DNA from 2 places in the Streptomyces sp. NPDC021115 genome. Region 1 is predicted to be linked to the other one. Evidence: predicted binding sites of a transcription regulator. Region 1 holds the regulator's gene; the other holds the start of a gene.
What was found. Region 1 encodes HspR, which represses chaperone genes until heat shock. Its sites were predicted from a motif close to TTGAGNNNNNNNNNCTCAA; they were not measured.
Positions count from the first base shown of each region.

Region 2: a site for HspR is predicted at 1,906-1,924, ahead of lon (endopeptidase La). Genes of this name have one in related genera too.

Region 1 is NZ_JBIRQF010000004.1:579,915-583,315, reverse strand. Features, by position in the region: gene ACH4TL_RS16710 (hypothetical protein) at 1-233, opposite strand, end outside; gene ACH4TL_RS16705 (SigE family RNA polymerase sigma factor) at 401-904, shown strand; gene ACH4TL_RS16700 (hypothetical protein) at 894-1,490, shown strand; gene ACH4TL_RS16695 (heat shock protein transcriptional repressor HspR) at 1,549-2,034, opposite strand; gene dnaJ (molecular chaperone DnaJ) at 2,039-3,223, opposite strand; gene grpE (nucleotide exchange factor GrpE) at 3,269-3,401, opposite strand, start outside.
Region 2 is NZ_JBIRQF010000001.1:515,129-518,529, reverse strand. Features, by position in the region: gene ACH4TL_RS02330 (ABC transporter ATP-binding protein) at 1-82, opposite strand, end outside; gene ACH4TL_RS02325 (zf-HC2 domain-containing protein) at 79-1,194, opposite strand; gene ACH4TL_RS02320 (RNA polymerase sigma factor) at 1,191-1,802, opposite strand; gene lon (endopeptidase La) at 1,947-3,401, shown strand, end outside.

The sequences.
Region 1 (3,401 bases):
GCGAGGGCCCGCTTCTGGGCCTCGGTGAGCGAGGGCGTGCGCGACTCGGCGGCGGCCTTGGCCTTCCGTGCCTCCGACCGCTTCGCCACGTCCTGGGTGGAGTGGGAGGTCGGGGCGGCGTTGGCCTGCGACTCCACTGCCAGGAGCAGGCCGCCGAGCGCGAGGGCACTGACCGTGGCGGTCTTGAGCTTCGTGGCTGTCTTGCTCGCCTTGCGGCGTCCGGCGTGGCGCATGGGGTTTCCTTCGCTGTGGGTCCGACTGGGACATGGCGAATACGCCGCACGGCGCCCCCGCGGCGACAGCCGATCCCGGTGATACAGGTCACAGCGGGGCGCTGTAGCGCGGAGCGGGCGCCGGTGCGTCGTCCCTTGCGGGGATTCGACGGGAAGAGGGGCGATGGGTGGGGCGGGAAGAGGAGTTCGACGTTTTCTACGCACGGGCCTATCCCAGGCTCGTCCGGCAGCTCTACGCGATGACCGGAGATCTCCCTGAGGCCCAGGACGTCGTCCAAGAGGCGTTCATCAGGGCCTGGGGCCGGTGGGAGCGGTTCTCGGGCGCCGCTTCACAGGAGGCGTGGATCCGCACCACTGCCCGGCGGCTCGCCGTATCCCGGTTCCGCCGCGTGCGGCGCGGCGTACAACTGCTGCAACGCCATCACGAACACCGGAACGTGGAAGGCCCCTCCCCCGAGCACGTCGCCCTCATGGACGCGCTCAAAACGCTTCCGAACAAGCAGAGAACCGTGATCGTTCTCTACCATCTGTGCGATCTGAGCGTCGAGCAGATCAGCGCCGAGACGGGCTGGCCGACGGGCAGCGTCAGGACGTGGCTGGTCCGTGGCCGGACGTCGCTCGCTCACTACCTTTCCCCCCTGCCGGACAAAGAGGTAGACCATGTCGGATGAGCGCCGGATCGAAGCCTGGTTCACCGAGAACGCGACGGCACTCGACGAGGTCCGGATCGAGCGGGCCCTTTCCGGGCGGGAAGTGCGGCGGCGAAGCGCCGGGCGGCGCAGGCGGCGCGTGCTCACCGCCGCTGTCGCGGCCGTCGCCGTGACGTCACTGGCGGGAGTCGTCGGCTGGAAGGCCATGCGGCCGGCACCCTCAGCGGTGGAGCCGGCCCGTCCGGGGGAAAGCCCTGACATGGAACGAGCCCAGGAGAAACTGCGCTCGTACTACGCCGCCCTGCCGGACGCCCTGGCCTCCCGGGAGCCGGCCTCGCGCGCGAAGCTGTCGAAGCTGATGGCCACGCACTTCACGCCGACCGCGCTGAGAGCCGAGGTGATCCGCAAGCGTACGGCGACGGCCAGCCCGGCGGCCACCTGCGGGCCGGTGGACGCGGACACCACCTTCACCGTCGGCGGCCTGCGCCGTACGGGCGCGGACACCATCCGTGCGCGCGTCACCAGCAGCGGCGGACCGGAAGCGATCGACGTCTCCTTCGACCTGCGCGTCATGAAGATCTCGAAGTGGAGTTGCCCGGACAAGTAGAACGGCCCGGCGACCGAAGAACGGTCGCCGGGCCTGTCACGCCGAAGATCAGGAGACGCTAGTCCCTGCGCTTGGGCTTGGGACGCCACACGACCAGCGCGCTGCCCTGGTGGACGTCCTGGTAGGGGACGAGGTCACGGCGGTACGAGGCGTGGACCTGGGCCTCACGCTGCTGCATCGCCGCGGCCGCGCCCTCGACGGCCGACTGGAGCTCGGCGACGCGCGACTGGAGCGCGGCGACCTGGTTCTCCAGTTCGATGATGCGCTTGATCCCGGCGAGGTTGATGCCCTCGTCCTGGGACAGCTGCTGCACCTGGCGCAGCAGCTCGATGTCGCGCGCGGAATACCGCCGGCCGCGGCCGGCGGTGCGGTCCGGGGAGACCAGACCCAGGCGGTCGTACTGACGCAGGGTCTGCGGATGCAGGCCGGAGAGCTGAGCGGCGACCGAGATGACGTACACCGGCGATTCGTCGGTCAGCTCGTACGGATTGCGGGATCGGCCGGGTCCCCTGCCTCCGAGGCCCCCTCGGCCGTGCGTCTCCATCGGGTCATGCTCCCTTCGCGGCCTGGAACAGCTCCGCCCGCGGGTCGTCGCCCGCGGTCGCCTCCCGGTAGGACTCCAGCGCCTCGCGAGCCGATTCGCTGAGGTCCTTCGGCACCGTCACCTCGACGGTGACCAGCAGGTCGCCGCGGGTGCCGTCCTTGCGCACCGCGCCCTTGCCGCGGGCGCGCATCGTCCGGCCGCCCGGCGTACCGGCCGGCAGCTTCAGGGTGACCGGCGGGCCGCCCAGCGTCGGGACCTTGATCTCGCCGCCGAGCGCCGCCTCCGGAAGGGTGACGGGGACGGTGACGGTCAGGTTGTCGCCGCGTCGGCCGAAGACCGGATGCGGGTCCACATGGACGATGACGTAGAGGTCACCGGCCGGACCGCCGGTCTCGCCCGGGGCGCCCTTGCCGCGCAGCCGGATCCGCTGCCCGTCGCTGACACCCGCGGGGATGCGGACCTGCATGGTGCGGGCGGAACGGGCCCGTCCGCTGCCCTTGCAGGTCTCGCACGGGTCCTGCGCGATCAGGCCGCGGCCCCGGCACTCCACGCACGGGTCGGTGAGCGAGAAGCCGCCCCCGCCGCCCCGGCTGACCTGACCGGTGCCGACGCAGGTCGGGCAGACCCGCGGGGTGCCGTTCTTGTCGCCGGTGCCGGAGCACGTCTTGCACGGGGCCTGGCTGGACATCCGCAGCGGAACGGTGGCCCCTTCGACGGCCTCGGTGAAGCTGAGCGTCACCTCGGACTCGATGTCCTGGCCGCGCCGCGGCTGGGTACGGGTGGCCCCACCGCGGTTGAAGAGACCGCCGAACACATCGCCGAGCCCGCCGCCGAAGCCGCCCGCGCCCGCCCCACCGGGGCCGCCCTGGGCGCCGCCGAAGAGGTCGCCCAGGTCGAAGTTGAAGCTTCCGGTGGAGCCCGCCCCGCCCGGCCCGGGGCGGAAGCCCCCGTTGCCGAACAGGGAGCGGGCCTCGTCGTACTCCTTGCGCCGCTTGGGGTCGCCGAGGATGTCGTTCGCCTCGGAGATCTCCTTGAAGCGCTCCTCGGCCTTGGCGTCGCCCTTGTTGGCGTCCGGATGGTACTCGCGGGCGAGCTTCCGGTACGCCTTCTTGATCTCCGCCTCGGTCGCGTCCTTGGGGACGCCGAGAACCTTGTAGTAGTCCTTCTCCACGAAGTCCTTGGTGCTCATCCCCGACGTCCCTCCTCTCCTGATGGTCCTGCAGTCACCGTCGCGTCAGCCCTCTTCCGGGCCACCGCTCTCCTCGTCCGGCGCCGTGCCGTCACCTTCGCCCGGGCCCTTGGGCGAGGCACCCGGCTGGGGCTCGGCGACCGCGACCCGCGCCGGGCGGATCGTTCGTTCGCCGATT
Region 2 (3,401 bases), on a different contig from region 1:
CGAAGCCGAGGTCGACGGCGTCGAGGGCGGTGGTCCGGCGATGCCGGACCGTCAGCCCGTCGACGGACACGGTGGTCGTCATATGCGCTCCAAGTGGTCGAAGGAGGTGCGGCGCAGCGCCAGCAGCCCGGCGCATCCGGCCGCGGCGGCGGCCCAGCAGCCCTGTGCGGCGGGGCCGGACAGGACGGTGGCCAGGGAGTCGGCCAGGGCGTCGGCGGGCAGGCGGCCCGGCGGCCCGCCGGGCGCCGCCGCCGGTGCGCCGACGGCGAGCAGCCAGCCGATGGAGACCGCGCCGGTGGCGGCGCGGCAGCCGACGTACGAGCCGAGGGCGAGCGCGGCGAGCGTCAGCGCGAGGCCCGGCAGCAGCCAGGCCGCGGCCCCGGGCCCCCCGGCGGTGGCGGGGAGCAGCAGTCCGGCGAGGGTGAGCAGCGGTACGGACACGGTGAGCACCGCGGCCGTACGGATCAGCAGCAGCCGCAGCCCGCCGGACGGGGTGGAGGCGACGATCTCGTGCATCGGGTCGGCGTGCCGCCCGTACGACACGGCGACGCCGAGGGACGGCAGGACGGGAGCGAGCAGCAGCAGGAAGGGCCGTACGCCGCCGAACCCGGTGGCCCGCGCGGCGCACACCGCCCCGACGGCCATGACGAGCAGCGAGAGCAGCCAGGGCCCCCGCAGCGCGGGTCCCGCCGCCCACGCGAGCCGCCCGTGCACGGCGGCGCGGCGTCCCCCGCGGTGCCGGGCCGCGACGGCGCGCCACCCCGCCGCCGGGCCCGCCCCTGCCGGTGCGCCGGGGCCGCCGACTGTCCCCGCGCCCACGTGGCAGTCGCCGCCCCCGGCGGGCACGCGGGGTGTGCCGGGGCCGCCGGTCTCCGGGGCGCCCTGTCGGGCGCCGCCCCCGGAGGCACCCGCGCGGGCGGGCGCGGCCGGGGGTGCCCCCTGTGCCGACCGGCGGAGGCGCGGGCCGTGGCCGGGAGTCGCCCCCTCCGGGGCCGTCGCGGTGGCCAGCAGAGAGGCCCGTACCGCCGCCAGCGTCGGGGCCGCCGCGCCCGCGCGGGCGGCGGCCGAGACGCGGGCGGCGCAGGGCGTACACGCCTCCAGATGCTTCTCGACCGACCAGGCGTCGAGCTCCGGCAGCGAGCCGTCGGCGTACGACGCCGCCTGGGCGGGGGTCACATGCCAGGCATGGGTCATGGGGTGCCTCCCAGCGGGTGCGGCGTGGGCAGCGGGGACAGCTGGGCGAGTACGGAGCGCAGCTCGCTGCGGGCGCGCCGGGCCCGCGACTTGACGGTGCCCTCGGGGATGCCGAGGAGCTGCGCCGCCTCGCGCGTGGTGAGCCCGTCCACCACCGTGGCGCGCAGGACGGCGCGCAGCTCGGGGGAGAGCCGGTCCAGGGCGGCGCCGACGGTGCCGTACTCCAGCGCGTCGAGCACCCGGTCCTCCGCCGAGGGCGCGGTCGTGTGCGCCGCGCCCGGGTCGTGGAGCGCGTGCGCGGACTGCGCCTCGGCCGTGCGGACGGCGGTGCGCCGGGCGTCGACGAGGCGGCGGGCGGCGATGGTCCACAGCCAGCCGCCCGCCTCGCCGCCGCGGTGCGAGGCCGCGGACCGCCAGACGGTGACGAAGGTGTCCTGGAGGACTTCCTGCACGGTCTCGGGGTCGGCGCAGCGCCGGGTGAGCCGGGCGTGCAGCCAGCCGCCGTGCCGGTCGTACAGCGCGGCCAGCGCGTCGGCGTCGCCTCGCGCGACCGCGCGCAGCAGCTCCGCGTCGCTCGGGTGGGCCCCCAGGGGGCGTAACGGTCTCACGCTTCCTCTATCGCTCGGGAGCCCTCCTGCGGTTCACGGCGGGCACCGCGGCTGATCGCTCACAGCGAACACGGGGTCGGGAACACCTGGGGCCTCACAGGCATTGAGTCTGCATAGCTCAACTTGCCTGCCGAAGGGGAGATCATGGCTTCGCTGTCTACACCGCTCACCCTGCCCGTCCTGCCTCTGGACGACGAGGTCGTGCTGCCCGGCATGGTCGTGCCGCTGGACCTTTCCGATGCCGATGTGCGTGCCGCGGTGGAGGCCGCCCAGGCGGCCGCGCGGGCCGATGGCGGGAAGCCTCGGGTGCTGCTGGTGCCGCGGGTCGACGGGACGTACGCGGGAATCGGGACGCTGGGCACCGTCGAGCAGGTGGGGCGGTTGTCCGACGGGGATCCCGGGGCGCTCATCCGCGGGGTGCGGCGCGTGCGGGTCGGGGCCGGGACGACCGGGCCCGGGGCCGCGCTGTGGATCGAGGGGACCACGGTCGAGGAGATCGTGCCCGATCCGCTGCCGGGGGCCGTCACCGAGCTGATGACGGAGTACAAGGCGCTGGCCACCAGCTGGCTGCGCAAGCGCGGCGCCTGGCAGGTCGTGGACCGGGTGCAGCAGATCGACGACGTGTCGCAGCTCGCGGACAACGCCGGATACTCGCCGTTCCTGAGCGTCGCCCAGCGCGTGGAGCTGCTGGAGACGGCCGATCCGGTGGCCCGGCTCAAGCTGGCCGTCACCTGGCTGAGCGATCACCTGGCCGAGCAGGACGTGGCCGAGTCGATCGCCAAGGACGTCCAGGAGGGCGTGGACAAGCAGCAGCGCGAGTTCCTGCTGCGGCGGCAGCTGGAGGCCGTGCGCAAGGAACTGGCCGAGCTGAACGGTGACCCCGAGGACGAGTCGGACGACTACCGGGCCCGGGTCGAGGCCGCCGATCTGCCCGAGAAGGTGCGCGAGGCGGCGCTGAAGGAGGTCGACAAGCTGGAGCGGGCCAGCGACCAGAGTCCCGAGGGCAGCTGGATCCGCACCTGGCTGGACACCGTCCTGGAGCTGCCGTGGAACGAGCGCACCGAGGACGCGTACGACATCCCCGGCGCGCAGGCGGTGCTCGACGCCGACCACGCGGGTCTGGCGGACGTGAAGGAGCGGATCACCGAGTACCTGGCGGTGCGCAAGCGCCGCGCCGACCGCGGGCTCGGGGTCGTGGGCGGGCGGCGCGGCGGGGCCGTGCTGGCGCTCGTCGGCCCGCCCGGCGTCGGGAAGACCAGCCTCGGCGAGAGCGTGGCCCGCGCGATGGGGCGGAAGTTCGTCCGGGTCGCGCTCGGCGGCGTCCGCGACGAGGCGGAGATCCGCGGCCACCGGCGTACGTACGTGGGCGCGCTGCCCGGCCGGGTCGTACGGGCCGTCAAGGAGGCGGGCTCGATGAACCCGGTGGTCCTCCTGGACGAGATCGACAAGGTCGGCTCCGACTTCCGCGGCGACCCGGCCGCGGCCCTGCTGGAGGTCCTGGACCCGGCGCAGAACCACACCTTCCGTGACCATTACCTGGAGGTCGAACTCGACCTGTCCGACGTGGTCTTCCTGGCCACGGCCAACGTCCTGGAGGCC